DNA from 2 places in the Neisseria weixii genome. Region 2 is predicted to be linked to the other one. Evidence: predicted binding sites of a transcription regulator. Region 2 holds the regulator's gene; the other holds the start of a gene.

Region 1 (23,712 bases), on a different contig from region 2:
TTTTGCAGCAAAACCAGTTGTGGCTGGATTTCGACATTAAAGCGGCGGCTTACTTCAAATAAGCGCATCAGTACCAAGCCGAATGAAAGCTGCGAAATTGGTTTGTTGAAAATCGGTTCGCACACGCTGCGCACCGCAGATTCAAGCTCTTCCGCGCGCGTATCGGCCGGCACCCAACCTGATTCGATATGGGCGGTGGCGACGCGGTGGTAATCGCGGTTGAAAAAAGCGAGGAAGTTAATCGCCAAATAGCGTTTGTCGTAATCGGTCAGGCTGCCGATAATGCCGAAGTCAAGCGCGATGTAGCGGTTGTCATCGGCGACTAAAATATTGCCCGGATGCATGTCGGCATGGAAAAAACCATCGCGGAACACCTGGGTGAAGAAGATTTCCACACCGTAATCGGCCAGTTTTTTTAAGTCGATTCCTTTAGCTTTGAGCGTGGCGATGTCGGAAACCGGTGTGCCTTCCATCCATTCAATGGTCAGTACGTCGCGGCAGCAGTAATCGTAAAATACTTTGGGAATAATCAGCATGTCGCTGCCGGCAAAATTGCGGCCGAGCTGGCTGGCATTGGCCGCTTCGCGCATTAAATCTAATTCGTCATGCAGGTATTTGTCGAATTCGGCGACTACTTCGCGCGGCTTGAGGCGTTTGCCGTCGGCAAATAAGCGTTCCAACCAGCCTGCGCCCAAGCGCATCAGCGCCAAATCCTGTTCGATAACCGGCAGGATATTCGGGCGCAACACCTTTACTGCCACTTCTTCGCCGCTGTGCAGACGTGCTTTGTGTACTTGGGCAATCGATGCGCTGGCAACCGGCTCGATTTCAAACTCGGCATACATTTTTTCAATCGATTGGCCTAAGGCTTTTTCGATTTGGCGGCGTGACAATTGAGCGTCAAACGGTGGCACACGGTCTTGTAGTTTCGCCAGTTCAATAGCGTATTCATAAGGAATCAAATCGGGGCGGGTAGATAAGACTTGGCCGAATTTGATGAAAATCGGACCGAGACTTTCTAAAGCCAAGCGTAAGCGCACGGGCAAGGTTTGATCTTGGTATTCGCCTGATTGTGGCAGCTGGCCGATTAAATTGCGCAACCAATCTTGCTGGATATAATTGATAAATAAATCGTACAGTCTGTAAAGATAGAGGGTACGAAAGATGGTTTTAATGCGTTTGAGCCATTTCATGGTGGGCATTCGGTTGCACTGAAGATGGACGAATTATAAATCATTGCAAGGCGTTGCGCCAAAGCATTCTATTAGGCATGAATAGGTAAACCATACAAAAAGGCCGTCTGAAACGAATATGTTCAGGCGGCCTTTTAAATTAAGAAATTTACAGGAATTTAGCGGCAAAGTAACCGGCTGCAACCAATAAAATCATCAGAATGAAGGCAACTATGCCGATTAAGATGTTTTTGCGTTTGGCGGCGATAGCAATCAGGGTGCGATTTTCCCCCAATTCTTCACGCAGCTTTTCTTCCAATTCCGCACGGATTTGCTTGCGCAGGATTTTTTCTTCACGTTCGCGCTCTTGTTTGAGTTTGTGGGCAATCTCGGTTTGCTTTTTGTGTTCAAAGGCCAGCTTTTCTTGCCATTCAATGCGTTTGCGGTCAATAACTTGGGGCGTGGCACTGGAGAATTGAAAATCACAAACCACGCAATGAGGCTTGTCCGGATCTTCAATAATGGTCATACACACCGGGCATTGGCTGATTTCTGCCGGTGCACCTTCTTCTGACTCAGAATTGAGAGAGCTTGGCGCCAGTTCTAAAGAATGGCGGACGATGACATCTAAGCCCAAGTAATTGAAATAATGTTGGGCATTTTCGCGTTCTTCTTGCGTGCAGTTTTCAGCAATAATAGCTTGTGGGCGCTCTGCCAATGCTTGCACCAAATCTTCTGCTTCGTTTCCCGGCAGATTATCATACAAACAAGCATTAATCCGCTCGCGATCGACATTGGGCGGATAAGAAACATATACGTCGTAAAGCTTAGCTTTTTGGTTCATCAGTATCCCATTTGTACAATTGATAAAACGGCTTATGTAGTTTTTAGTGTGCGGTTTATCAGGAGATTTTCTATTGTTAGAAAAAGTATAAATCTTATAAAGTTGCCTGTCTTCTGCAACAGATAAAGGGTAATTTCTAGGGTTAAAATAGCCTAGTGTAATAAAACTAAAAAATCAGGTCTGTAAACGGTGATTGTCCAATTAGTATTATTGTTCAATAATGGATAATATATTAGTCAATTATTTTATATATATCATAAATCACACAAAACGGATACTTATTTAAACAAAATACCATGAAAAGGCCGTCTGAATCATTCAGACGGCTTTTTGTTGGAAAGCGTTTCTAGGCGATAGCCCAACCTAACCTTGGGTGATTGGTTGAAATATCAGGTCTTAATATATCAATCTATCTGAAGCGGCCTACCCATTAAACCGAGAATGATGAACCGCAGCCACAAGTGGTTTCGGCATTAGGATTGCGAATCACGAATTGGGAACCATGCAGGCTTTCAGTATAGTCGATTTCGGCACCGATCAGGTATTGGTAGCTCATAGGGTCGACCAGGAAAGTCAGGCCGTTTTTTTCGATTTCAAAATCGTCATCATTTTTGATTTCATCGAAGGTAAAGCCGTATTGGAAACCGGAGCATCCGCCGCCGTTTACAAAAACACGCAATTTGAGTTCTGGGTTGCTTTCTTCCGCGATAAGATCCGCCACTTTGGTGCAGCAGCTATCGGTGAATAGAATAGGGCTTTCATCTGACATGATGTGATTCCTTTTATATTATATGAATGTTATGTGTATTGTCGCGCAATCTGCTCACTAAGGCAAGTTGGGACAATGACTTAAAATTCAATAGCCGCCATAAAAATCAGATATTGCGCCCAAACCATTCCACACGGCCGATAATGGCGATGTCGTCACCCAGATGGTTCAAATCAATTTCAAAGGTCGGATAGGCTTCGTTGGCAGAAATGACGTTCACAATACCGCCCGGCATTAACTGCAAACGTTTGACCAATAGATTTTCATTGAGTCGTAACACATACAGTCCGTCGCGTGGCGTGGTTTCGCTGTGGTTAATCAGAATCGAATCACCATCGTTGAGCACACCTTCCATCGAATCGCCTTTAACGGAGATGACGGATAAATTTTTGGTGTCGCGGGTGACGTAGTTTTCAATCCAATAGCGGCGGAAAGCCATAGTGAAGACAGGTTTTTCATCCCCCACCAATTGGCCATGGCCTGCGGCGGCTTGAATGTCGTAACGTGGCACAAACACAAATTCTTCAACATCAACGGGATTGCCGAGCGTATCGTAAGCGGTGGTATTGGGTGTGGCTTGGTCGGGAAAAGGGTCGCCTTCGCCGGTCAGCAGCCAATCAATACTGCAACCTTTCAATTGTTTGATTTTTTTTAAGGTTTCTGATTTCGGTAAGCCGCCTTCATTCCAAATTCGGCTAAATCCCGCAATAGTCATATCAATATCGGCAGCAATTTTTGCTTGCTTGGCTTCGCCTTTCCATAAAAAGGCCAGTCTGTCTTTAAAGGTATCCATGTTATTCCTTAGATGAAAGTGTGATTTTGGATACACACTGGTTGATTGTTTTATATTTTACTTCATTTTTTGGAATAATGTAAGAAAAAAATTAGTTAAACTAAGAAAAATTATTGCATTATTTATTTTTTCTTAGTATTATGTCGGAAAGTAAAGATTAACTAAAGTTCCTTTCCATATTTTTGAGTTTGTCTCTGTGTTTATTCTGTCATATGCTTTGTGTATGGTGTATGAAGAGGGGCTTCAAGTTAATCTGATTGATTTCAAAAGAATGGGATTATTTTTAATCATTTTAATTAAAGGAATCAAAATGACAGGCTATCGTAAAAATACTTGGTTGGCAGTAATGGCTTTGGCTTTAGGCTTGATAGCGTTTCCTGTCAGCTACTCGGAAGCGCAATCTCCTAATGTGTCGCTTTCCGCATTAGAGTGTGAGCAGTTGAGCCATTTGGTTTTGGAGAATATGAATGTCAAGCAGCGCAAATTTGCGCGCGAATGTGACATCGTTGAAGCATCGCATGATTGGGAGCAGCAATATGGCGGTCTCAATGAGCAAGAATTCGTAGCAGGTGTGGTTTACGAATAAATCAATTGAGATCGAAAACAATACACAGTAGAAACCCGCAGTAAGGCCTGAGGCCGTCTGAAATATGCAGCATTTCAGATGGCCTCAGGTTTGTTTTCAAATCTTTACTTGAAACTTAAGGTAATAATGGCGCAGCTTGCAAGCCTAAGCGTTCGTCAAAACCAAACATAATATTCATATTTTGAACAGCTTGTCCGGCAGCGCCTTTAACCAGATTATCAATCACCGACAACACCACCCAAAGCCGGCTTTGCGGTGCTTGCTGCACGCTTAGGCGGCAGATGTTGGCACCGCGTACGCTGCGGGTTTCTGGCGTGCTACCCGGCTTCATCACATCCACAAAAGGACTGTCTTGATAGAAGTCGCTCAAGATTTCGTATGGATTGATGTTGTCATTCAAGTGCAGGTAAACGGTGGCATGCATGCCGCGAATCATCGGGGTTAAGTGTGGGACGAACACGAAACCTTCGGCCACATCGGCTTGTAAGCTATTGATGGTTTGCTTGATTTCCGGTAAGTGACGGTGCCCACCGATACCGTAGGCTTTAAAGTTATCGCCGGCTTCGCACAATAACGAACTGACATTGCCTTTGCGGCCGGCGCCGGAAACGCCGGATTTACAGTCGGCAATGAGTGGCATATTGGTTTTCAGATGGCCTTGTCGTAATAATGGCAACAACGGCAGGGACACACAGGTCGGGTAGCAGCCGGGATTGGCCACAATTTGCGCCTGGGTAATGGCTTCACAGTTCATTTCACATAAACCATAAACGGCCTGCGGCACAATATCGGGGCAAGCGTGTGTCATGCCATACCATTGTTCCCATGTTGGAATGTCTTGAATGCGGAAATCGGCAGATAAATCGATAATGCGCACATTTTTGGCCAATAATTCCGGTGCTTCTTTCATGGCAACACCGTTTGGAGTGGCAAAAAAGACCATATCGCATTGTTCAAGGCCGGCTACGTCAGGAGTTTGGAAAACCAAATCATATATGCCGCGCAGGCTTGGGAAATAATCGGCAATCGCTATGCCGGCTTCGCCCCGGCTGGTGACGGCGGTTACTTCAACATTGGGGTGCGTGGTCAGTAGACGCAATAATTCAACGCCGGTATAACCTGTTGCGCCGACGATGCCGACTTTGATTTTAGCGTTCATCTGTATCTCCAAATAAGGATAAATTCAACAGTGGGTTAGTTTAAGGCTTGGAAGGCCGTCTGAAAAGGGTAAGCAATCATAAATTATTCGGCGCAGTGAATCATCTGCATAGTAAATAACAAAGGCCGTTTGAAAAAGATAAACAAAAGTTTCTTTTTCAGGCGGCCTTAATGTTCATTAAAATATTAAAACAGCAATTCGGTTGGCTCGGCATCCGCCGGAATTTCCTGTGTCGGATAAGCAGGTGCAGGAACATAGTTTGAGGCAGGTACAGGCACGTTTGCTTCAGAAGCCGCTGCATTGCTTGGTGCAACCGGTTGAGTAGTTTGCGGTGTCGCCGGGGTCGGGATAACCGGTTTTACAGTATCATCACCGGCATCGATTTCGATTTCCGAACCTGATGGCAATACATCGTCTTTAACCGGAGCAGGTTTCGGCATTGCTTTCGGTTTGCTGTAAGCAGATGAGCCGGCCGTCCAAGCCAGAGATTTTAGCGGGACTTTGAGTTTCACGCCTTTGACACAAGTTAAACAGTTGGCTTGACCGGTGCGGTTCTTCAAAATCGCATCAACGCGTTTGGTGTTGATGTTTTTGCCATGAGCTTTTGTCCATGCCTCAATGCTTTTTTTCAATGCGGCTGTATCAAGGTTTTTCTTGCCGTATGGGTCGCGGTAAGCGGCAAGCCACAGATTTTTATTGGCATCTTCATTTAAAGTCGCCATTTGGTAGATTACGTGAGCCGGTGAGCCGGTAGAGATGGTTTTGGCAAACTCTAAGGCATCGGGCGATTTCATGCGCACGCAACCATGGCTGCGTACCCCCGGTACGCTAGACGGTACATTAGTACCGTGAATGCCTAAGCCTAATTTCGGATCGCCAAGTCGGACAAATACTGGCCCTAAAGGATTTTTTGGACCTGGCGGAATCGTTTTCACATTGTCACCACGTTCTTTTTGAATTGATTTTGGAATGTGCCACGTGGGATTAAAAGCTTTGACGCCGATTTTGTGTTCGCCCAAATTCGTTTGGGTCATGGCTTTACCAACTGCAACAGGATAAGCTTTAGTCAGTTTGCCGTTGGTGTATAAAAACAGGCGTTGTTGCGGAATATTGATGAAAACGTGTTGGCCTTCGGTTGCCGGTGCGACATCAGGCAGCGGGGTGTTGGCAAATGCCGTGGTGGTCAGTGTCAGTGCAAATAAACTTAAGCTGATTTTTTTCATGTATTTGTCTGTGTTTTAACAAAGGGTTAAAAGATGATTGTGGAAAATCATACCTTAATATAGTGGTAACTGTGCGAAAATATGCCTTTTCGGTAAGTAATAACTGGTAAACGGTTATTTAAAATCAATATTTGAGTTATGATGAATAGATGGTGAAGGGGGAGTGTGTGAAGAATGTGGCGGACGTTTTTTCTTTGGATTACGAAGGGCGCGGGGTGGCGCGTGTAAACGGAAAAGCGGTTTTTATCAAAGGTGCCATGCCGTCTGAAACCGTTAGCTACCGCATAAGTAAATCTAAAAAACAATTCGACGAAGCGGAAATTAAATCTGTCTTAAAGCCATCCGGTGAACGTGTTAAACCAAAGTGTCGCTATTTTGATACATGTGGCGGTTGCGTATTGCAACATATCGAGCCGAATGCACAGGTCGCATTTAAGCAGCGAATTTTAGAAGAGCAATTGGCGCGCATCGGTAAAGTGTTCCCGGAGCAAATTCTGCCGCCGATTTATGCGGCATCTTGGCGCTACCGTGATCGAGCCAGATTGAGTGTCGCCATTGATGCGTCAGGCGAAGTCAAGCTCGGCTTTCAGGCCAAGCGCAGTCATGATGTGGTGGATATTGCTTCTTGCGAGGTGTTGCCACAACACATTTCCGCGCAGATTCCTTCGGTAAAAATGTTGCTGCAAAAATTAGTAAATTCGGGAGAGGAAATCAAATTTGTCGAGTTTTACCACAGTAAAAAATTAACCGTATTGAATCTGTGTTTTTATCAAAGGCCGTCTGAAAAAACAGAGCACCAATTAAGAAAGTGGTTTGGTACGTCTTTAAAAGAAAAAAACGAAACTTGGCAGCTGTGGCTGCAATACGGTAAAGAATCGGCAAAGGCTTTTTATCCAATCCATCATCTTGATTTGTCTTTGTTTTATGATTTGCCTGAGTATGATTTGACTATGCCTTATCGGCCGGGCGACTTTACTCAAATTAATGCCGATTTAAATGCACTGATGATTAGTCGCGCCATCCGGTTGCTGAATATCCGTTCAGGCGAAAGAATTGCCGATTTGTTCTGCGGGTTAGGCAACTTCAGCTTACCTATGGCAAAATGTGGCGCACGTGTAGTCGGTATTGAAGGCGCAGATTATTTGGTTGATCGTGCACGGCAAAATGCCATCGCAAACGGCTGTACACAACAGGTTGAATTTCAAACGGCAGACTTATTTGAAACAGATGAAGCAACAGTAGCCTCGTGGGGGCAATTCGATAAGATGTTGCTCGACCCGCCTCGTAGTGGCGCTTATGCTGTCGTCAAATCGCTACATTTACCATATTTGCCCAATTGTATCGTTTATGTGTCTTGTAATCCTGCTACATTCGCGCGCGATGCTGCTGTTTTGATTGGGAAAGGCTATGTTTTTAAGTCAGCCGGCGTGATGAACATGTTTCCACAAACTGCTCATGTCGAATCCATAGGTGTGTTTGAGCGGTGAACCGATAGAATAAGGCTGTCTGTAAAATGGTTTTTAATGTAATTATCTGATGAATCATGCTATCATAATTAATCTAGGGATAACATGATTCGATAGCATAAATAAATGAGTGTCGAACATATTAATACATTGGCAGTATGATTGCGCATTCGCGCATCATCGGGAGGTGTTCTTGAATTATTCGCTTTTAATCATCTTGCTGGCGCTTTTGTTGCTGGTCTTGTTGTTCGTGCGCTATAAACAAGGCGGTGCGACAGCAAAAAAACCGGGCAAAGCGACTAAAGCATCAAGACAAAATAATCATCAAAATCAGGCTGACGAAGCTTCTGATGGCGCAGAGTGGATGGATAAAGTCAATCAGTCCGTTTCCAGTGCCGACAACCAAGATTGGGAGTGGGGCATGGAAGGCGGCAGCGGCGCATCTACGGCTTCCGTATCCGCTCAGGAAGTTGATCCATTAACCGAATATCAAGTTTATAAGCAATTCGGCTACGAAAGCAAAGCCGCCGAATCACTCGCCAGCTATCTCAATGGTTTGCCTGACGGCGCACCTGAAAAATTAGTTCATGAATTGGTTGGCTTAAATCTGCGTATCAGTAATATCGATAAATTAGCCGAAACCTTAGAAAATCATGGTGCTGCTTTGCCGGAAGACAGTTTGGCTGAATATGTGAAACTGGGTTTGATGGCTGAGCCTACTCATTTGCGTCTACGCGTATTGGCGGAGAGCAAACTGGGCTGGAACATACAGGAAGTTGCCCGACAAATTGGTGAAAACAACGGTCTGGATGACAACATCGTAACCAACCCTGTTCTCACCATCGATTCCGCCAATCCGCAAGTTGCTAATGGCCTCTCTAAGCGCGCACCAATTGTTTTGGGTAAAAAGGAATTTGGCGACATTACGCCTGAAGAGATGAATGCGGTAATCGGCTTTGTTAAGCCGGAGCAAAGTGCCAAGATTCTGAAAGATAAAGTTAATTATGAAACAGCAGTAGAACAATACAACCGCGCGATTCACCATTCTGCTAAACCTGCAAGTCTGATTATCGATGCCTTGAAGTTGGACTATCAAAACGAAGAAGTCGGTCAGTTTGCCAAGCATTTGTGGAAGCTTTACTACTCTTTGGGGCAATATGGCCGCCAAGTTAAAGAACGCATGTTGGGTTGGGGCTATAGTCTCGGCTACCATGAGCTCTTTGACGACCTTGAACGCAGTCCGAGTGAGCAGCAAGTGCGGGAGATCGGCTTATCACGTGGTTATTTGCAACCCACTGCCTTACAAATAAAAGCCAAATACCGGGATTTGGTGCAAAAAGATTCTTCTGTCATCAGCGCGAACAATTCGCCTGCCGATGAGGCATTGAAAGAAGTGGAATCCTTGCTGATGTATGGTCAGCTCGATCAAGCCATTGGTACTTTAGAGCAGGCAGTATTGCAATATCCGAAAGAATCTCAGCTTTATGTGATGCTGTTTGACCTTTATGAGCGTGCCGAAGATTGGGCGCGCCTGGAACAATTCTTACGTTTATTGCGCGAACGCGTCGTCAGCTTGCCGGAAGAAGTAGTTTTGGCCATGAGCCGCTTGCTGCAACGTGTCAACCAACATTCTAAAAAATAAAATAACCCAAGAGAGTACCAATAATGGACAATCTGTTACCTAAAATTAAAACCATACGCATTATGCTGCTAGAAGTGGGGGAGCAGCAAGAGGCTGTATTCCGTATGGCTTTTAAAATGCACAATACGACGAATTACGAAATTGTCACGCCGGACTCAGCCGATAAACCGGATTTGATTTTGGTTGATACCGATTCACAACAAGGGATAGAAGCGTGGAAGGCAGCAACAGCAGCCTATTCTCAAACACCGGTGGCCATGTTCTCTTCATCTGAACCGACCGTTACTACACCGTATCTGCCCAAACCAATCAAATTTGATACCTTATTCCCTATTTTGCGCAGCTTGGCGCAAGGCGGACAGATTTTTACCGTTTCAGACGGTGTGACTTCCGGTCAGGAAGCAGGGCAAACCCAAGCCGATGGTACACGCAAAGCAACTATTCGCCGTTTTAATCCGCAAAAAGGTTTGCTGGGGGCCTTGAAATTTGCCAGTCAAGGCCATCAAGATATTGCCGTTTTGCATGAAGGCAAACCGGTATTGATTGTTTTTCCCAATATTCAGCGTGTTTTATTGACCGTTAATGCTACTGAGTTGGAAAAATTATGTAAAGATGATAATCTTGCCGTAGTATGTAAGGCTGTGCCGGATAATCCGCAATGGAAAGAAAAGGCTAAAGTTACGATTATGTCGTGCTTGTGGCAAATGGCAATTTGGACTGCACAAGGCCGTCTGATTTATCCGATGACACCGCAAACCGTCTTTACTTTGAAGCGTTGGCCGAATTTAACCCGGTTGGCACATGTGCCTGAATCCATGCGGTTGTCAGCCTTTCTAACCAAAACATCGGTTAACTTGAATATTTTGTATAAAGTTATGCCTTTAGAAATGCTGGATATTTTGAATTATTTGGCCGCGACATCAGTAACAGGTTTCTTAGCGACCGACACAGAATATATTCAGGCAGCGCCGGCTAATTTGACTGATCGTGTTAATGTCAGCAGCGATGTGCCGGACAGCAAAATGGCTAAGGAGGCCGAAAAAGTGGCCGGTCCGTCTGAAGAGCAGCCGCGTGGTTTGTTGCAGCGTCTGATGCGTAAATTGCTTGGTAAACGATAATAAAAAGGACAAGTCAATGAAAGAAAATAAAATTATCTTTACCGGTCCGGTAGGTGTAGGTAAAACAACAGCCATTTCAGCATTATCCGATGAACCGCCGATTCAAACCGATGCTTCCGCTTCCGACATGACTTTGGTGCGCAAAGGCTATACCACTGTTGCCATGGATTATGGTGTAATTCATTTGGATGAAGAAACCAAAGTGCACTTATATGGTACACCGGGTCAAGAACGCTTCAATTTCATGTGGGAAATTCTCAGTCAAGGCAGTATGGGTTTGGTATTGCTTCTGGATAATACCCGCACTAATCCATTGAAAGACTTGCAATTTTTTTTGGAAGCTTTCCGTGAATTACTGAAAACCGCTCCCTTGGTGGTCGGTGTGACCAAAATGGATATCCGTTCCCTGCCGGGAGTGGATGTATATCAAAAATACTTGGCTCAAAATAATTTTAATGTACCGGTTTTTGAGATTGATGCCCGTCGTGAAGACGATGTAAAGCAGCTGGTGACAGCGATGTTATTCTCAATTGATCCGGGTTTAGAGGTATAAGATGGAATCGACACTTTCTCTGCAGTCAAATTTGTACCCCAAAATTACGCCGGCAGGTGCCTATTATGCTGTTTCCAACGAAACCCCGAGCGCCAGTCGTACATTGCTCTACGGTTTATTGCGGGCAGAGCCTACTGAAACCATCAGCAGCCAAAGAGTGCTGGCTTGGGCCGATACCAGCGACATCAACACAGCACTGAATTTGCTGTATCGTTTGCAACGCTTGGAATTCTTATATGGCGACGAGCAAATGAGTACAGACGATGTTAATCTAACTGATGAGCAATTGCCGCAACTATTAGAGCAATTGTCTAATTCCGGCAAAGCATTGTTGGCTGATGAAAACGGGCTTTATTTTGCCAATGCAGGCTTTCATCACGAGGCGGCTGAAGAATTGGGCTTATTGGCGAGCGAAGTAGCAAAAGTTGAAGACAATCACCGCTTATTGATCCGTAACAATCTGCACATCAATAACAGCGCATGGGGTATTTGCGACCCATCAGGCCAAAGCGAATTGACCTTTTTTCCACTTTACATCGGACAAACCAAACTGATTTTGGTTATCGGTGGTATGCCTGATTTAAATAAAGAAGCCTTTGTTACCATGGTTAAAGTGTTATATCACCGATACGGCAGTCGCTAATCCGACCTGATATAACCCACTACATTTTGAATGGAATAAAATATGCAACAATTATTAATCTCCGTATTGAGCGATTTGAATAACACCTCTACCGATATTGTCGCTTCTGCCGTGATTTCTCCCGATGGCTTGCCGATTGCAACATTACTGCCAAATCATTTAAATGCCGACCGCGTCGGTGCAATGTCAGCCACCTTATTGGCTTTGGGCAACCGCTCCGTACAAGAATTGGCTTGTGGTGAGCTTGATCAAGTGATGGTAAAAGGTAAAAACGGCTATATTTTATTAAGCCAAGCCGGTAACAATGCCGTATTGGCTCTGATGGCCAAAGAAAGTGGGAAATTAGGTTTGATTTTGCTCGATGCCAAACGCGCTGCCAAACATATTGCTGAAATTTTATAATGCAGAGACATTGGATTATCACAAAATTAAAATAATAGGTTGACAGATTAATTATTGTTGAATACAATCAAATTTTTATTCCCTGATAGCTCAGTCGGTAGAGCGACGGACTGTTAATCCGCAGGTCCCTGGTTCGAGCCCAGGTCGGGGAGCCAAATTTTAAAAGACCACTTTATGAGTGGTCTTTTTTTTATAGGTAAATTCTACTTAATTGATGGTGGAATGTCATGCATTTATATAATAGTTGAAAACAAATAGCGAAATATATAATATGCCGTCTGAAAATCATTTCCCGATTTTGATAAAACAACACTCACTTAAAACACATTATATACAATGATGACCGATATAATTCCCTCGGTATCCCGACTTAAATTTGCACTTAAAAATGCAGGTTGGCATTTATTAATCAGCCTTTTTGTCGCAGGTGCAGCAGCACTATTGGTTTTTAAAATCTGGTATCCGCATCCTTATGAAGAGTTAACAGGTGGTTTAGCGTTATATAAATTGGTTGTTATCGTTGATGTGATATGCGGTCCTTTAATTAACCTTGGTATTGGCCAGCCCGAAAAAATCTACTAAAGAGCGCGTAATCGATTTTAGCTTAATCGGGTGCTATCTAATTGGCCGCATTACTGTATGGGATTTACAGCGTTTCTCAAGCACGTCCGGTGGTGGCTGCTTTTGAGCAAGACAGAATCATGGTGGTTACGGCTGCTGAAATTGATGATGAGCAGCTACCCAATGTGCCGGAAGGTTTGCAGCAATTATCATAGTTTGGTGTAAAGCGTGTGGGCCTGCGTGAGCCTGTGGATATGGAAGAAGCCAACCAAAGTTTATCCATGTCTTTACAAGGGATTGAGCCAAGTATGCGGCCGAATTGGTGGCTTGAAGATGATGAGAAAGAACGTGCGAAAATCCGTGCCAAGATGAAACCCCTATCCGTATTGGCACAAGCGCGGGGCTTGAGTGAAGCAGAGATTCTTTCGAGCGCATCAGTGAAATCCGATGAGCAGCTGTATTACTTACCGTTTACCAGTAGTCTGAATAAAGATTGGATTGTTTTGCTTGACCAACATGCAGATTTTGCAGCGTATGCGCCTATAGACGGATTTATCGTGAACCGCTGATGTTATGCAAATATATTATTTAATCGGCATATTAGATATTCATTTAAAATTTAACTAAATTTATCACTCAGTAAGCTAAAATCAGAATAAATGCCTAATTTTTTTCTAGCCGTTTTGGATAGGGAAATAAAGTCATTAAAAACAGTAGGATAAAAATTAATAATGAATGCGGTATTCCGTTCGTTTTAAATTGAAACCGATTATCCAAATATTTAATATATTATCAATATTGGGTTGGAAAGTGACAAAAAACGGCAGGTGACAAAAAACGGCTAAAATAAAAATGACGAATATCCATGAAAATTGACAAAAAATGTCATATTGAAATTTTCAACTCCGCTTTAAGAACAGATATTTTAGGCCGTCTGAAACTAGGAATGGATAGAATAATTATATAAAACAACAGCTTTTGATAAAATATGCGAAAATTTCAAGATTTATTGAAAACTGGCACGCCCATTGCTTGATTGATTATATCCGGCAAAGTTGAAGCGTAACGGATACCGAGCCGGAAGCTGTATATTCCTTCTTCTTTATGGTTTTACTCATATGCAGTAAACAAAAGTGCCAAGCGCATTACGGATTTTTAAAATATAATATACAACCAATTATTCACAAATTTTTTAACTGGAGTTAATTAAATGAAAAGCATGCAAAAAGGTTTTACCCTGATTGAATTAATGATCGTAGTTGCAATTATCGGTATTTTGGCGGCGATTGCGTTACCTATGTATCAAAACTACATCGCTCGTTCACAAGTTTCACGTGTAATGGGTGAATCTGGTAACCTGAAAACAGTTGCTGAGACTTGTATTTTGGATGGTAAGTTGACTGTTGGCGACCAAAATGGTAACTGTAAAATTGGTGCAACTGGATCTAACTTGTTAGCTGGTGCTGCGCAAAGTGGTGAAACCTTAGCAACTGGTACAGGTGTGCCTCAGGTAACTTTACAAGATACTGGTGCAGCCACAATTGTAGCTACTTTTGGTAACAATGCAGCAGCTGACTTACAAGATGATACACTAACTTGGACACGTACTACCGATGGTACTTGGTCTTGTACAACTAATACTGATGAAAAATATGTACCATCAGGTTGTGCTGTAGTAGCAGCTAACGCAGCTAACCCTTAATTGTAACCATTTTGTAATCTTGAAAAGCGTATCATAGAAATATGGTACGCTTTTATAATTATTAAGTTGATAAAGGTTTAAAAGATGCATAAAAACCATATAGCAGGTGGGTTTACATTAGTTGAATTGATGATCGTATTGGTTATTATAGGGGTGTTATCAGCATTTGCGTTACCAATTTATCAAAATTATGTTGGAAAAGCTCAATTAGCGCGTGTTGTACATGAATTATCAAGCACCAAAGCATCTATTGAGACCATTTTGTCTAATGGTGGTTTTCCTACTGTAGATGCTGCGCAAAATGGCACTCCATACTCTGATAATGGAGGTATTTATGAATACATAGGAATTCAAGGTGATAATCCTGTCTCTAATATTATTAGTTTAGCTACTATTAAATCTGCTGATGGCAGTTTTGGCGGAATTGAAGCAGTCATTGGCGGTGATGTTAGCGCGATATTAACAGGTACAACAGTTGAATTATTACGTAATCCTTCAGGTCTTTGGAGCTGTCAAATTACAATGTCAAATAAAGTTGACAAAAGTGATTTTAGTATTAGTGGCTGCAAAATTGTTGATTAGATACTAAATCAGTTGAAATGTTATTTAAATATATTTATGAATGAATTCATGTAATTTTATTTTAAATGAATTAAAACCAATCTAGAGTATTAGATATTCATAAGATAGCAAAAGGCCGTCTGAATTTTCAGACGGCCTTTTGCTATTATCTATTGTGCAAATTATTCAAATCCCTAACCGGTCAACTGCTTAGTAATCAGCTTCTTAATCGGTGGGAAATTATTGCTGGCGCGCAATACCAAGCCGCGTAGGATTTTGGCCGGGGCGGTTTCGTTGGTGAAAAGTTTCAGCAGCATATTGGTGCCGTGGTAAATCGGGTGGGCGTGCAGCATGTGTTTGCTGTTGTATTTTTCCAGCAGGGTGCTTGAGCCGATGTCTTGACCGCGTTGTTCGGCTTCTAAAATCAGTTTGGCCAAAATATCGGCGCTGGATAGGCCTAAGTTGAAACCGTGCGCGGTAACGGGATGCATGCCGACGGCGGCATCGCCGATAAGGGCGCTGCGTTTGCCGTAGAAGCGTTGGGCAATCATGCCGACCAGTGGGTAATTATGGAATGTGCTGACCACTTCCATATCGCCCAAGCGGCCTTTTAATTGAGTTTTGACCATCGCGGCCAGCTCTTCGTTGCTTAAGGCTTTGATGGAATCGGTTTTATCGGCATCGACGGTGATAACGGTATTGGTGATGTGTTCTTCCAGCGGCAGCAGGGCAATGGTGCGGCCATAGTGGAAGCATTCGTAGGCGGTGTGGCCGTTGGAAAGCGTGTGTTTCATACGGCCGACAAACATGGTGCGGCTGTAATCGTGCATGTCGGATGAAATGCCCAATTGGCGGCGGGTTTGTGAGAAGCGGCTGTCGGCGGCCAAAAGCAGGCATGCGGTCAGGATGCCGCCGTTTTCGAGGATGACTTGCGCTTCTTGATCGGATACTTTGACATCTTTAACGTTGGTGTCGGTCAGAATAGTGACATTATCGAGTGTGGCGACCACTTCATACGCGGCTTTGCGGATATTGTGGTTGGAAACCAAGTAGCCTAAGCAGTCGGCCGGTTCGCCGCGTGCTTGGGTGGGTTGTGGAAAATGGAGTTGGTAATCGGATTGGCCGTTTAATACTTTGGCATCGCGTAATGGGTAAATTTCGTCTGCGGGAATTCGTTCCCACATGCCTAGGCGTTGCATGATTTCGCGGGAAAGGTGGGTGAGTGCGATTTCCCGGCCGTCGTATGGCGGATTTTGCAACACAGCCAGCGGGCTGCGTTCGATAAGGGTCACTTTTAAACCGCTGCCTGCCAGTTCTGCGGCAAAGCTGAGGCCTGCCGGGCCTGCGCCGACGACGAGAATATCGCTGTGTAAGCTCATGGAGGTATCCTTTATTGTAATGGCTGTGGATTATTTTCAGACGGCCTTAAGCACTGTGTGCCGGCAGTTGATGGGTAATCCGGAATGATTGGCAAATTATAGCAAAATTGCTTATAGAATAAAGCAAAGATTCATTCGGTATGCAAGCTTTTACGTGGGCTTTAATGTATATCAAGTGTCCACATTAAGACAGGGAAAAGGCGTGGGAATGTCTGATTTGGCAGGGGAGGGTTAATAAAAATTAACGTGGGGGATAAGCATGGGGATAAGAAAAAACCGCTTCTTAGCATAAGAAGCGGTTTGATTTGGGTGGGTTACTCTTCAGAACCGGTGTAAGGACGGACGCTTACAGTTTTGCGGTTTAACGCGCCTTTGGTTTTGAACTCTACGTAACCGTCAACTTTAGCGAACAAAGTGTGGTCTTTGCCCATGCCTACGTTGTCGCCGGCGTGGAATTTAGTGCCGCGTTGACGGACGATGATAGAGCCTGCCGGAATCAGTTCGCTGCCGTAGGCTTTCACGCCCAAGCGTTTGGCTTCCGAATCGCGACCGTTGCGGGTGCTGCCGCCTGCTTTTTTACTTGCCATGTTGAATACTCCTTAGCTTGTGTTAAATCAGGCGATTGCCACGATTTCGATTTGGGTGAAATTTTGGCGGTGGCCTTGGCGTTTTTGGTAGTGTTTGCGACGGCGCATTTTGAAAATGCGGACTTTTTCGCCACGACCGTGAGCCACTACTTTGGCTGTTACTTTTGCGTCTTCGATAAAAGGAGCGCCTACTTTTACAGACTCGCCGTCAGCAATCATCAAAACTTCGTTCAGTTCGATTTGGCTGTCGAGTTCGGCTGGTATCTGTTCTACTTTCAATTTTTCGCCAACGGTAACTTTGTATTGTTTACCGCCGGTTTTTACGACCGCGTACATACTCAACTCCATGAGAATTTATGGTTAAATCATTCGCACCCTATGTGCGAAACCTTGAATTTTATGCATATTTTGCTGTTTTGTCAAAGTTTATTTCTGTTGTGATGAAAATGCCGCCTGAAAGGTGTATAAAACGGTCTTTGCTGCTATAATCGCGCGCTGGATATGATATTTTTATGCAACACTCTCTTTTAATTTTCTAGAAATTCCGGTTATGCTCGAAAATCTGCCTTATTTCCAACGTCATCTGTCTGATGATTTAGCCAAAGTCAATGTTGTGATTAATCAAGCTGTTCAGTCGGATGTGGCGCTGATTTCCCAAATCGGTACCTATATCATCAGCGCCGGCGGCAAGCGACTGCGCCCGATTATCACCATTTTGGCGGGAAAGGCCGTGGGCTATGATGATGAGAAGCTGTATTCACTGGCGGCGATGGTGGAATTTATTCATACATCGACGTTGCTGCATGATGATGTGGTAGACGAGAGTGATTTGCGCCGTGGCCGCAAAACCGCGAATAATCTGTTTGGCAATGCGGCGGCGGTATTGGTGGGTGACTTTTTATATACCCGTGCATTTCAGTTGATGGTCGGCTCGGGCAGTATGAAGATTTTGGAAGTGATGGCAGACGCGACCAATATCATTGCAGAAGGCGAAGTGATGCAGCTGATGAATATCGGCAATACCGATATTGCCGAGACTGAATATGTGCAGGTCATTCAGTACAAAACCGCCAAGCTGTTTGAAGCCGCTGCGCAAGTCGGTGCCATTTTAGGCAAGGCTGCGCCGGAGCAAGAGCAGGCGTTGAAAGATTACGGCATGTATGTCGGTACGGCATTCCAAATTATCGATGATGTATTGGATTATTCGGGTGAAACTGAAGAAATCGGCAAAAACGTCGGCGATGATTTGGCTGAGGGTAAACCGACCTTGCCGCTGATTTATCTGATGCGCAATGGCTCGGAGCAGGCGGCGAACGATGTGCGCCATGCTTTGGAAAATGCCGATCGCAGCTATTTTGAGAAAATCCATCATCATGTGGTCAACTCAGACGCTTTGCCGTATTCGGTAAACGAAGCGCGTAAAGCGGTTGAAAAAGCGATTGCGTGTTTGAATGTCTTGCCGCAAAGTGAGGTTACCGAAGCCATGCGTCAGCTTGCCGAAGAATCTTTGGCACGCGTGTCTTAAAGAGCGTGACATGAATTTCAGTTTTATCCCGCTTTTCTTGGTGGCGCTGATTTTGCTGGGCGTGTTGAGCAACAATAATTCGATTACGATTTCCGCGATTGTTTTATTATTGATGCAACAAACGGCCTTGGCAAAATACATTCCATTTGCGGAAAAATATGGTTTGAGTGTCGGTATTATTTTTCTGACCATTGGTGTGTTGAGTCCTTTGGTTTCGGGTAAAGTGCAGCTGCCTAATCTGGCGGCCTTTTTAAATGTCAAAATGCTGGCCGCGGTGGCTGTCGGTATTTTTGTGGCATGGATTGCCGGGCATGGTGTGCCGTTGATGAGCAGCCAGCCGATTTTGGTAACCGGCTTGTTAATCGGTACTATCGCCGGCGTGGCTTTTTTGGGCGGTATTCCCGTTGGTCCGCTGATTGCCGCAGGTATATTGTCGTTTATTGCCGGAAAAGTTTAACGCGCTCGCCATAGTTCAACGGATAGAACGTATGCCTCCTAAGCGTAAAATACAGGTTCGATTCCTGTTGGCGAGGCCAATAATATCAATGCCGTCTGAAAAGTTTCAGACGGCATTGTTGTTTTAAAAATAAAAATAAAAGAGGCCGTCTGAAATTTTCAGACGGCCTAACTTTATTCTTGTGCCACCAGTGTAGCGGAGCTATCGGCATGGTTTGCTTGCAAGGTGGTGAGTTTCTTGGTGAGGAAGTTCAGAATTACGCCATAAGCAGGCAGGAAAAACAGAGTGCAGATGGCGAGTTTGAATAAGTAATCAATAAAGGCGATGTCCGGCCAATGCTGTGCCATAAAGGCATCGCTGCTGGCATAAAAGGCGACGCCGAAGAAAACCAATGTATCTAAGGCATTGCCGATTAAGGTTGATGCAGTTGGTGCAGCCCACCATGATTTCAGACGGCGTAAGCGGTTGAATACAAAAATATCCATCATTTGACCGAGCGCATAGGCGGCAAAGCTGGCAAGGGCGATTCGGCCAACGAAGGTGTCGAATGTGGCCAACGATGCCCAGCCTGTCCAACTGCCTTGGCTGAATAAAACGGAAAATACATAAGAGAGCAATAAGGCAGGGAACATCACCCGAAAAATAATCCGTCTTGCTAAGTGAGACCCGAAAATACGCACGGTCAAGTCGGTGGCCAAAAAGATAAACGGAAAACTGAGCGCCCCCCAAGTGGAGTGCACGCCAAAAATTTCAAAGGGAAATTGCACCAGATAATTGCTGGAAGCGATGATAAGAATATGGAATAAAACGAGCCAAAACAGGGCTTTTTTCTGTTGGGCTTGGGTAAATTGATACATGAGATTCTTTCGGAAACGGCTTTCAGACGGCCTGTTGCAATCATGAGACCGTCTGAAAGAATTATTGGATTTTTTAAATAGATTTAGTGGGCGTCGTGCTCAAACAGGCGCTTGCGTGCCAAGCTTTCGAACTCAGTACCGGTTTTGCCGTAGTTGGCAAAAGGATGAATGGCAATGCCGCCGCGTGGCGTGAAGTCGCCATAGACTTCGATGTATTTCGGATCCATCAGTGCAATCAGGTCTTTCATGACGGTGTTGACGCAGTCTTCATGAAAATCCCCGTGATTACGGAAGCTGAATAAATAAAGTTTCAGTGATTTGCTTTCCACCATTTTGATGTGCGGAATATAGCGGATATAGATGGTGGCGAAATCCGGCTGGCCGGTCATCGGGCACAGACTAGTGAATTCCGGGCAGATGAATTTAACAAAATAATCATTGCCGGGGTGTTTGTTTTCGAATGCTTCCAGAATATTGGGATTGTATTCGGTGGGATATTGGGTATGCTGGTTGCCCAATAGGGAAATACCGTTTAATTCTTCGGTGTTGCGGGACATTTTTGTTGTTTCCTTAGTTTTTTAATGTGGGAGGTTTTCGAACCACGTAATCACTGATTTTAATATAAAAATTTCTATGCGTGTGGGAATTTAATTTCAGATCGGCAAGAGAAAGTGATGAAATAGTCTCACCTTGAATGAACTAATGTACCGCTTGCACTTCTAAACTAGAGTGTTTATATGACAATTATATTTCTTAAGGAATAGTGCGTTGACGTAATAGTCATGAATTTAAAATAAGATGGTCGGTTATTATCGCAGCTAATCATATTTAATATGCATAATGCAACCCGTTTGTAATTTGCGTAAACCGATTATCAGATTTTCATTAGAAAAATAATCAGCTGAATTAATATAGTGTTGAAAAGTAAGTATCTGGTATATTAAGGTAAATGAATATGTCATGATTCATTCTGCTTTATTCGAAACAAATTTAGCCATCTGAATAAGAGAACATACAATGAGTTTTTCACAAGTCGAATTAGTTAATGCGTTGCGCTTGTTGTCAGGCCGACTGCCTGAATTTTCCGAGCATCAAACTCAAGCAGGAAGATTGCTGCGCGTTGTAACCGAGCGTTTAAGCAGCCATTTGAACGAGAGCTTGAAAGTTTTCGGCATCAACGAAAATTTATGGTTTGCCATGATGGCGATTTATGTCAGCCCGAATAGCGAAATTTTGCCTTCGCGTTTGAGCGATTTGATGGATTTGACACGCACCAGTGCAACCCGTCTGTCGGATGAAATGGTAGAACGCGGTTGGGTAGAACGCCATATCAATCAGCAAGACCGTCGTCAGATTGTGTTAAAATTAACTACTGAAGGTGAGTCGTTTATTCAAAAAGTTTGGCCGCAGATTTCAAGCAAAAGCGGTGATGCTTGGCAGGATTACACCAATGATGATTATGTGCAGCTGCAATATCTGCTGACCAAACTGTTAAACCGTTTGGATGGTTGATGTGTCACGCTGGCGGCTGCAAAACATGATAATGGAGTCGTTCATGAAATTCCGAATCGCCAAGACAGGCATGTGTCTCATCGCAGCAGCAACGCTGGCCGCATGTGCCCAATTTGGCAAGCAAGCACCGTTGGAGAACCCAACGGTGCATTCTTTATCGCAGGGCAATTCAGTACTCGGCCAAAATGCTTGGTGGCTGAAATTGCAGGATAAAAAACTCAATATCCTGATTGCGCGCGCCATTCAAACATCGCCTGATTTGCGCGTGGCAAAAGCCCGTTTTGAGCAGGCTCAAGCTCAGTTGGGCATAACCGGTGCTGCCGATAAAACGCAATTGGGTTTGGTGGGTAATGGCCTTGCCATGTATGCTGCACCGAAACCGTCTTCAACGCACAGTAAAACAGACAATCAATTGTTGTCGGCCAATGTGGCGGTGCAAGGTAGTTGGACATTTGATTTTTGGGGTAAAAACCGCGAGCAACTAGCTTCGATTTTAGGTCAGCGCCAGGCCATATTATATGAAGCGCACCAAGCGCGTATTGCCTTAGCACATGCGGTAGCAGCGCAATATTTTACCTGGCAGGCATTGGCTGAACAACAGGCATTGATTGAACAGCGCATGGCCTTGTCCGATAAAATGCTGCTATTGGTCAAACGTCGGATTGATGCCAAATTGATGCCGTCTGAATCGGTTTACCCGATTGAAATGGCGCAGCAAAAATTGGAGTTGGAAAAGCTGGCTCTCGCGCAGCAACAGCTTAAAGTGCGTCACAGCTTGGCTGCGTTAACCGGTACAACGCCGATGGGTTTGGTAGTTTCTGCGCCGGAAAAGCTGGCCAATGCACCTGTGCTGCCGGTGGGTAAATTGCATGCCGATTTATTGGCGGCGCGTCCGGATGTGGCGGCGCAAAAAGCCGTGTTAAGCGCGCGCTTGCATAAAGTGAAAGCAACTGAAGCTGAGTTTTATCCGAATATTGAATTGAAATTGTTGGCTGGTTTGGGGCATATTGACGCGTTTAATGTGGTGCGGAATAAAGCGTCGGGCATGTTGGGCGTGGTGCCTGCGCTGAACCTGCCGATTTTTACTTCTGGTGCTTTGCAATCCCGTTTGGCGGGAAAACGTGCGCAATACAATGAGCAAGTGGCTGTGTATGATCGAGCGGTTTTAAACGCTATGCGCGCCTCGGCCGATGCCATTGCTGATTACCAAAGTTTGCAAGCGCAAAAGCCGGTATGGGAGAAAATGCTGAAAACTTCGGATAAATCAGTACGCGCCGCGCAGGAGCGTGTCAAGGCAGGTTTGGAAAACGGTTTGTCGGTATTGAAGCAACAAGACGAAGCTGTTCAGTTAAGAATGAATCAGGTGCAGCAACAGGCGCAATTGTTGACGGCATGGAGTAATGTGCATATGCAATTGGGTGGTGGCTTTAAAGTCAGTAAATAAAACGAGAAACACAATTGATTGGTTTTTCTTTTCAGACGGCTGAGTTTTAACTTCAGGCCGTCTGAATATTTTTAGCAACATGAAGCGGGTTGGTATTAATCGGTATTTTTGTTTTGTCTTTGATTTTTTTGGATACGCAATTGTTGGTTTAATCTATGCGTATTGGAAGCTGTAGCAGCAAGGCATGGATGAACCGGCTTTGCTTAATTTTATACACAAGACGCTTATTTGCGCATCGCTATAGAATGTTTGGCTAAGGGTGTGGCTTTTATATACTCACGCTATTGTCGCTTTGATTTTAAAGCTTTGAATTTTCAGCCAAACGTTACGCTTTGCCCTTGGCTTTAATTTTTGACTGTATCGCTGATGCTGACAAGCACTTTATTTGACATGTGCATTATCGGCTTTTTTCCGATTATGCGGCTGCGATGACGACAAACTGTGAAGTGGGCAGTGAAATTCAAGCAATTCAGTATTCTTTTTGGTGGGGGGCTTGGCTTTTGTTAATGGCTTTCTTCAAGAATTATTGTTTATGGGGTTGGCATTTGCCGCTGTAAGACAACATTCGTCCGTCGCAATTGGTTACATTTATGCTGACATACTTATTTGGCTATCGTTGGTTTAGAGTTTTGTTGTTGTTTTTTTATTGAGAGATGCTGCCTGAAATTTTCGGACGACATATTAATATGGGCGGCTAATATTAGATATTGCTTTGAGATAGAATCTTGATAATGGTCGATCAGTTTATAACAGGTAT
Region 2 (6,255 bases):
AACGCAAAACTATGACAAAACGCGCGCTACCTTACAGTTGCGTTAATTGTCAACAGACTTTAGTGTCCTGTTTTTATTTTAATTAACTATATTTGTATCGTTAGTTGAAAAACGAATGAATGATCAATCATAAAAAATGCCGTCTGAAAATTTTCAGACGGCCTCTTAATAAGCATTTATTCTTGTTCGGTGCCAACCACATCGGCAGGGCGTGGGGCGCGGGTATCATTGCTTTTTTCTTTATGCTTCAACACCGCCCGATCCAATTTATCCATTAATACGTCAATCGCGGCGTACATGTCTTGTTCTACCGCTTCGACGTGCAAATCTTTACCGGCCAAGTGCAAATCGGCTTCGGCTTTTTGATTCACTTTTTCAACCGACAGGGTAATGGTCACGGAAATCACATTGGCGGCATGGCGGTTGATGCGTTCCAATTTTTCAGACACATAGTTTTTAATCGCTTCGGTAACATCAAAATTCAGACCGGTAATTTTCGGGTTCATAATAAAACTCCTTCGGTGAGTAAATCCGCCAACGTGACGGGCATAAAAATCTTGTGTTCAGCCGATAAGCTTGCGCTTGTGCGCAGGCGGAATACCGAGTGACTCCCTGTATTTGGCGACAGTGCGGCGGGCAATTTCAACGCCTTGCTGTTTTAAGAGCTGCACCAAGGCTTCATCGGAATGAGGTTTGTGCGCGTTTTCGCTGTCAACCAATTGCTTGAGCATGGCTTTAACCGCACCTTGGCTGACGCCTTCGTTGTCGCTGTCGGTACTGATTGCTTGTGTGAAGAAATAGCGTAACGCAAATAAACCGCGTGGGCAAGCTAAATATTTTTGATTGGCGGCTCTTGAAATGGTTGATTCGGCCAGCTCCAATTCGGCGGCGGCATCTTTGAGCAGCATGGGTACCAAGCCGATTTCGCCGAAGATGAAAAAATCTTCTTGCCGCTCAACGATGTATTCGGCCAAGCGGATAACCGTGCTTTTGCGCAATTCCAAGCTGTCTATTTTTTGGCGCGCTTCTTGGAGCTTTTCTTTCCATTCGGGCGATGCGTCTCCGATGTCTTGCAGCAGCTCGGCATATTCGCGGTTGATTTGGATTTTAGGCCAAGCCGCTTCGTTGCCGCTGACTTTCCAGCCATCAGCCGTTTCTCTGACCCATACGTCGGGTTGAATGTAGGCGGTCGGCTCGGCAGAAGCGAAACCGTAGGCGGGGTAGGGGTTGAGTGATGCAATCAAATCCAAGGCCGTCTGAATGGATTCGGGCGTGGATTCGGGATACATTTTTTGGAAACGCTGAATATTTTGCTGGCGGTTTTTGCCCAGCTGTTCAAATGAGCTTTGTATCAGATGGCCGGCCAGTTGGCGTTCGGGTGAAGGGGGCTGGCGCATCAGTTGCAGCATAAGGGATTCGGTAATGTCTGCGGCGGCGACACCCGGCGGGTCGAAGGTTTGCAGGATGTCGAGCGCGTTTTGCAAATCGTCTTCATCCAGCATCCAGTCCAGCGGCGTATGGTCGATGACTTCCGATAGGCTGTCGGAAAAGTAGCCTTGATCGTCAAGAAAATCAATCAGAATGTGGACGTGGGCGGCTTCGGTTTGGGAAAGAGGGTGTTCGCACACTTGTGCATGCAGATAAGCATTGAAATCTTCTTCTTCGGCGACATTGAGCCAAGCATCTTCGGCATCGTCGCCGCCGATTTGGTTGCTGCGCGGTAGGGCTGCGGAAAGGCTGTTGTTGAGCTCGGCATCGCTGAATTCATCAGATTCGGGGCGTTCGAGTAAGGGGTTTTCCTGCAGCCAGTCTTCTACTTCGCGCTCGATGTCTTGGTTGGACATCTGCAATACGCGCAAGGCTTGTTGCAGCCTTTGGTTGAGCTGCTGGGTTTGCTTGAGTTTTAAGCCGAAATTGGGATTCATAGGATAAGTAAGTTGCGTTTTTCGTTTATTTTTTTAGTGCCGGCCATGTTGCCGCGTGCGTTTACGGGGAAACATGAAAGGCCGTCTGAAATAAGTTACCACAAAATGAGCGTGGTTACTATTTTTCAGACGGCCTCTTTTCATATTTATCAATAAAAGGCGGGTTTCAGGGTATCAGTATTTGAAATTTTCGCCCAAATACACAGCACGTACTTTTTCGTCATTGACCAAGTCGTCCGGGTTGCCTGAAGCCAATACCGTGCCTTCGCTGATGATGTAGGCGCGGTCACAAATACTTAAGGTTTCGCGCACGTTGTGGTCGGTAATCAATACGCCGATGCCGCGCGATTTGAGGAATTCGATGATTTTTTGAATATCGATGACCGCCAAAGGATCGACACCGGCGAAGGGTTCGTCCAGCAGAATAAAACGCGGTTTCATTGCTAAGACGCGGGCGATTTCCACGCGGCGTCGTTCACCGCCCGATAACGATGGTGCCGGGTTGTGGCGAAGACGCTCGATGTTCAAATCGGCCAACAGTTTGTCGATTTCGCCGTCGATGCCGCTTTTGTCTTTCAGGCTGATTTCTAAAATGGCGCGGATGTTTTGTTCGACGGTCATTTTGCGGAAAATCGAGGCTTCTTGAGGCAGATAGCCTACGCCCAAGCGCGCACGTTCATGAATCGGCAGGTGGCGCAATTCTTGGCCGTCGAGCGTGACGCTGCCGCCATCGGCAGCAATCAGGCCGACAATCATGTAGAAGCTGGTGGTTTTGCCCGCGCCGTTGGGGCCGAGCAGGCCGACCACTTCGCCGCTTTCGATTTCCAGCGAAAAATCTTCCACAACTTGGCGTTTTTTGAAACTTTTTTGCAGGCCTTGGGCGACAAGGCGGCTGGCTGGTGCAGTCATAATCTGTTCTTTAAGCGGAATCAAGGTTGGATAGGCCGTCTGAAAGCTTGGTTTAACAAAAGGTTCAGACGGCCTCAGTTTATTGTTTGGTCGAAGTCGGCTGAATCACCACGCTCACGCGGCCGGATTTGGCCGGTGATTTCACACCGGCCTGTTTCGAGCCGCCGTGAATGGTATAGACTTCGGTGCGCATATTGTAGGTAATCACCGCGCCTTGGGCGACATCCCCACCGCGTTGCACTTTGGCATTGCCGGTAAGCGTCACCAAGCCGGTAGCCGAGGCGTATTCGACTTGGTTGCCTTGGCCGTTGACCGTGCCTTTGTTGCCGTCAAGCTGCTGGCTGAAATGCACGGGCGAGCCGTTGGCTTTCATCAATTGTTCGCCTTTGTCGTTACGCGAAACGGTAACGTTGGCGGCATTGATATTCAGCGTGCCTTGTTTGATGATGACGTTGCCGCTGAAGGTGGTAGTCTGTTTGGCTTGGTCGAGCGAGCCTTGATCGGCTTCGATCTGAATCGGTTGGCGGCTGTCGCTTTGCAGCGCGAAAGCAGGCGCACTGATCATCAGGGCGGACAATGCGGCGGCTTTAAAGATTTTTAGCATCATAAATCGTGGCTTTCACTTTTGATGGGAAATTGAGTAAACCTTTGGTGTGGTCGTAAGTCATGCCGACAGAAGAGCCGTGGGATTGACCGTAGGTAAATTCAACCGGATGCTCGGTTTGGGCAAACTGGATCCGGGTGTCGACATGAATAAATTCGGTTTTGACCGTGCCGGCAGGATGGGTGGCATCGGCCGGTTTGGTCAGCAATACTTCTTTTTGGAACACGGCAACACGCGTATCGGTGTTATATAGGCCTTCTTTGCCTTTCACTTGGTAAGCGGGCTTGCCTTGCTGATGTACGTCAAGCTTAGGGGAACGGAAATGCACGTCTTTGCTGTTGGGCAATTGGAACGCTTCGGTAGCGGTGAAATGCTCTTGCAAATTACCTTGCTCATCAAAACGTTTGCCTTCCATACCGCCCATCCAATATTGCGGCTCATCGGGATTGAGTTGTACTTCTTCCGTTTGAATCTCGCTGATACGGCCGAGCCAAGCCGACAGGCCGCCGAGCACGACAGCCAGAATCAAAGGAAAAGCGAGACCGTAGTGCCATCTTATTTTCATTTGATATACTCGTTCAAAGCAGGCTGCAACGTGCCTTGCGTCTGCATAATCAAATCGCATACTTCGCGCACCGCGCCTTTGCCGGCGGGGCGTCGGGTGATGTAGGCCGCATGTTCCCGTGTAAACCAATGCGCTTCGGGCACGGCTACCGGCAATCCGCAGCGTACCATCACCGGCAAATCAACCACATCGTCGCCGACAAATGCGCATTCGTGTTCCGCCACACCCGCTTGTTCCCGTAATTGCGCATAGGCCGCACGCTTATCGTGAATGCCTTTGAAATAATGGGCAATGCCCAATTGCTGCACGCGGATGCTGACCGATGGCGCATCGCGGCCGGTAATAATGGCCGTCTGAACGCCGCTGGCTGCCAGCATTTTGATGCCGTGGCCGTCTAGCGTGTGGAAAGATTTGATTTCTTCGCCGGTGTCGCGGATGTAGATATGGCCGTCGGTCAACACGCCGTCCACGTCTAAAATCAACAATTTAATGGCGGCGGCGCGCTGTTGCAATTCGGGGGATAAGCTCTGCATGGCGGGTTCCTTGTTCAGACGGCCTATTCTAGCATAAAGGCCGTCTGAAACGTTTCGGGTAGAATAAACGGTGCGTAAAGTTTTGCAGCCTTACACAATACGCGCCATCAGTAAATCATGCATATTGAGCGCGCCGGTTAACAGACCGTCTGAATCGGTGACTAAGAGGCCATTGACATGGTTTTCCTGCATGTGTTTCAAGGCTTCGGTAGCAAGTTTGTCGGCGGCGATGGTTTTCGGTTTGGTGTGCATGATGTCGTCGACGGTTAAGCCTTTGAAATCATCACGTTGTTGGAACAGGCGGCGCAAGTCGCCATCGGTAAACACGCCTTTCAGACGGCCTTCGTGATCGGTTACGGCCAACATGCCCAAGCCTTTTTCGCTCATGTGTACAATCGCGTCTTTGAGCAAGGTGCCGCATACCACTGCAGGCAGTTTGCCGCCGCCGTGCATGATGTCGGCCACGCGCAGCAACAGGCGTTTGCCCAAGCTGCCGGCCGGATGGCTGAGGGCGAAATCATCGGGCGTGAACGCGCGCGCTTTCAGCAACACAATCGCCAGCGCATCGCCCAGCGCCATCACGGCGGTGGTGCTGGAAGTCGGCGCCAAACCGAGCGGGCAGGCTTCTTTGGAAACCGAAGCCGTGATGTGGATGTCGGCATGGCGTGCCATGGTCGAAGTCGGGCGGGCGGTGATGCAGATTAAGGTCACGTTTTTGCGTTTCAAGGCCGGAATAATCGCCGCAATTTCATCGCTTTCGCCCGAGTTTGACACCGCCATCACCACGTCGCCATCGACAATCATGCCCAAATCGCCGTGTGCCGCTTCGGCGGGATGCACGAAAAAAGCCGGTGTGCCGGTGGAAGCCATGGTAGCAGCCATTTTGCGGGCGATGTGACCCGATTTACCCATGCCCATAATCACCACGCGGCCTTGGCAATGCAGCAAGGCCTCGGCGGCCTGAACAAAATGTTCGTCCAACTCATTGGCGATTTCGTGCAAGGCTTCCGCTTCGATATGCAGCACATCGCGCGCCCAAGGTAAGTAAGATTCGGTCGTTGTCATCATTATGTCCGTCAAAGTGTGATACTGTTCAAAGGCTGGAAATCAAGGTATAGTGAAAATCCATCGGTTTGACAATTTATCGTGATAGTGAATGGTCTTAAAGCCGGACGGCGTTGGCTTGCCTTACCTTACCGTACCAAATTGTATGGTCTGCGGTGCGTCCTTGTCCTGCACCATTCAGCCTCATTCACTATGCCAACAATATACAAGACTAAACCCGCTCAACAAAAAGGATTCAGAGATGACTATTTTATCGGACGTTAAAGCATTAGGCCAACAAATCTGGTTGGACAACTTATCCCGATCGCTGGTGCAAAGCGGCAAATTGGCCGAAATGGCCAAGCAAGGCGTGTGCGGCGTGACTTCCAATCCGGCGATTTTCCAAAAAGCCTTTGCCGGCGACGCGTTGTATGCCGATGAAGCAGCCGCTTTGAAAGCACAAGATTTGAGCCCGAAAGAGCGCTACGAGACCTTGGCAATTGCCGATGTTCAGGCGGCTTGCGATGTGTTGCTGGCCGAACACGAATCTACCGGCGGCAAAACCGGTTTCGTCAGCTTGGAAGTCGCGCCGGAATTGGCTAAAGATGCTGCCGGTACTGTGGCCGAAGTCAAACGCTTACACGATGCCATTGGCCGTAAAAACGTGATGATTAA

Evidence for each region. Region 2 encodes sigma-54, which starts transcription at its own class of promoters, with help from an activator protein. Its sites were predicted from a motif close to CTGGCACGCTTCATGCTT; they were not measured.
Region 1: the regulator sigma-54 is predicted to act here: its motif matches at 13,948-13,965, upstream of ACFPVS_RS10670 (pilin).

What each region holds. Positions count from the first base shown of each region.
Region 1 covers NZ_JBHSPY010000026.1:3,543-27,254, forward strand. Annotated here, with positions in the region: gene ubiB (ubiquinone biosynthesis regulatory protein kinase UbiB) at 1-1,193, opposite strand, end outside; gene ACFPVS_RS10600 (hypothetical protein) at 1,342-2,016, opposite strand; gene erpA (iron-sulfur cluster insertion protein ErpA) at 2,447-2,785, opposite strand; gene ACFPVS_RS10610 (S24 family peptidase) at 2,892-3,578, opposite strand; gene ACFPVS_RS10615 (hypothetical protein) at 3,889-4,164, shown strand; gene argC (N-acetyl-gamma-glutamyl-phosphate reductase) at 4,280-5,323, opposite strand; gene ACFPVS_RS10625 (L,D-transpeptidase) at 5,509-6,546, opposite strand; gene rlmD (23S rRNA (uracil(1939)-C(5))-methyltransferase RlmD) at 6,696-8,033, shown strand; gene ACFPVS_RS10635 (23S rRNA methyltransferase) at 8,200-9,654, shown strand; gene ACFPVS_RS10640 (response regulator) at 9,678-10,772, shown strand; gene ACFPVS_RS10645 (GTP-binding protein) at 10,789-11,325, shown strand; gene ACFPVS_RS10650 (peptidase M23) at 11,327-11,968, shown strand; gene ACFPVS_RS10655 (roadblock/LC7 domain-containing protein) at 12,011-12,370, shown strand; tRNA gene ACFPVS_RS10660 (tRNA-Asn) at 12,450-12,525, shown strand; partial or broken gene ACFPVS_RS10665 (fimb protein) at 12,710-13,500, shown strand; gene ACFPVS_RS10670 (pilin) at 14,142-14,633, shown strand; gene ACFPVS_RS10675 (pilin) at 14,718-15,215, shown strand; gene ubiM (5-demethoxyubiquinol-8 5-hydroxylase UbiM) at 15,389-16,573, opposite strand; gene rpmA (50S ribosomal protein L27) at 16,888-17,160, opposite strand; gene rplU (50S ribosomal protein L21) at 17,188-17,496, opposite strand; gene ACFPVS_RS10695 (polyprenyl synthetase family protein) at 17,711-18,685, shown strand; gene ACFPVS_RS10700 (DUF441 domain-containing protein) at 18,696-19,142, shown strand; tRNA gene ACFPVS_RS10705 (tRNA-Arg) at 19,147-19,221, shown strand; gene ACFPVS_RS10710 (7-cyano-7-deazaguanine/7-aminomethyl-7-deazaguanine transporter) at 19,316-19,999, opposite strand; gene queF (preQ(1) synthase) at 20,083-20,556, opposite strand; PreQ1 riboswitch class I at 20,564-20,608, opposite strand; gene ACFPVS_RS10720 (MarR family transcriptional regulator) at 21,017-21,511, shown strand; gene ACFPVS_RS10725 (efflux transporter outer membrane subunit) at 21,555-22,955, shown strand.
Region 2 covers NZ_JBHSPY010000053.1:62-6,316, forward strand. Annotated here, with positions in the region: gene hpf (ribosome hibernation-promoting factor, HPF/YfiA family) at 177-506, opposite strand; gene rpoN (RNA polymerase factor sigma-54) at 564-1,925, opposite strand; gene lptB (LPS export ABC transporter ATP-binding protein) at 2,100-2,834, opposite strand; gene lptA (lipopolysaccharide transport periplasmic protein LptA) at 2,914-3,441, opposite strand; gene lptC (LPS export ABC transporter periplasmic protein LptC) at 3,422-4,003, opposite strand; gene ACFPVS_RS13285 (KdsC family phosphatase) at 4,000-4,536, opposite strand; gene ACFPVS_RS13290 (KpsF/GutQ family sugar-phosphate isomerase) at 4,627-5,601, opposite strand; gene tal (transaldolase) at 5,843-6,255, shown strand, end outside.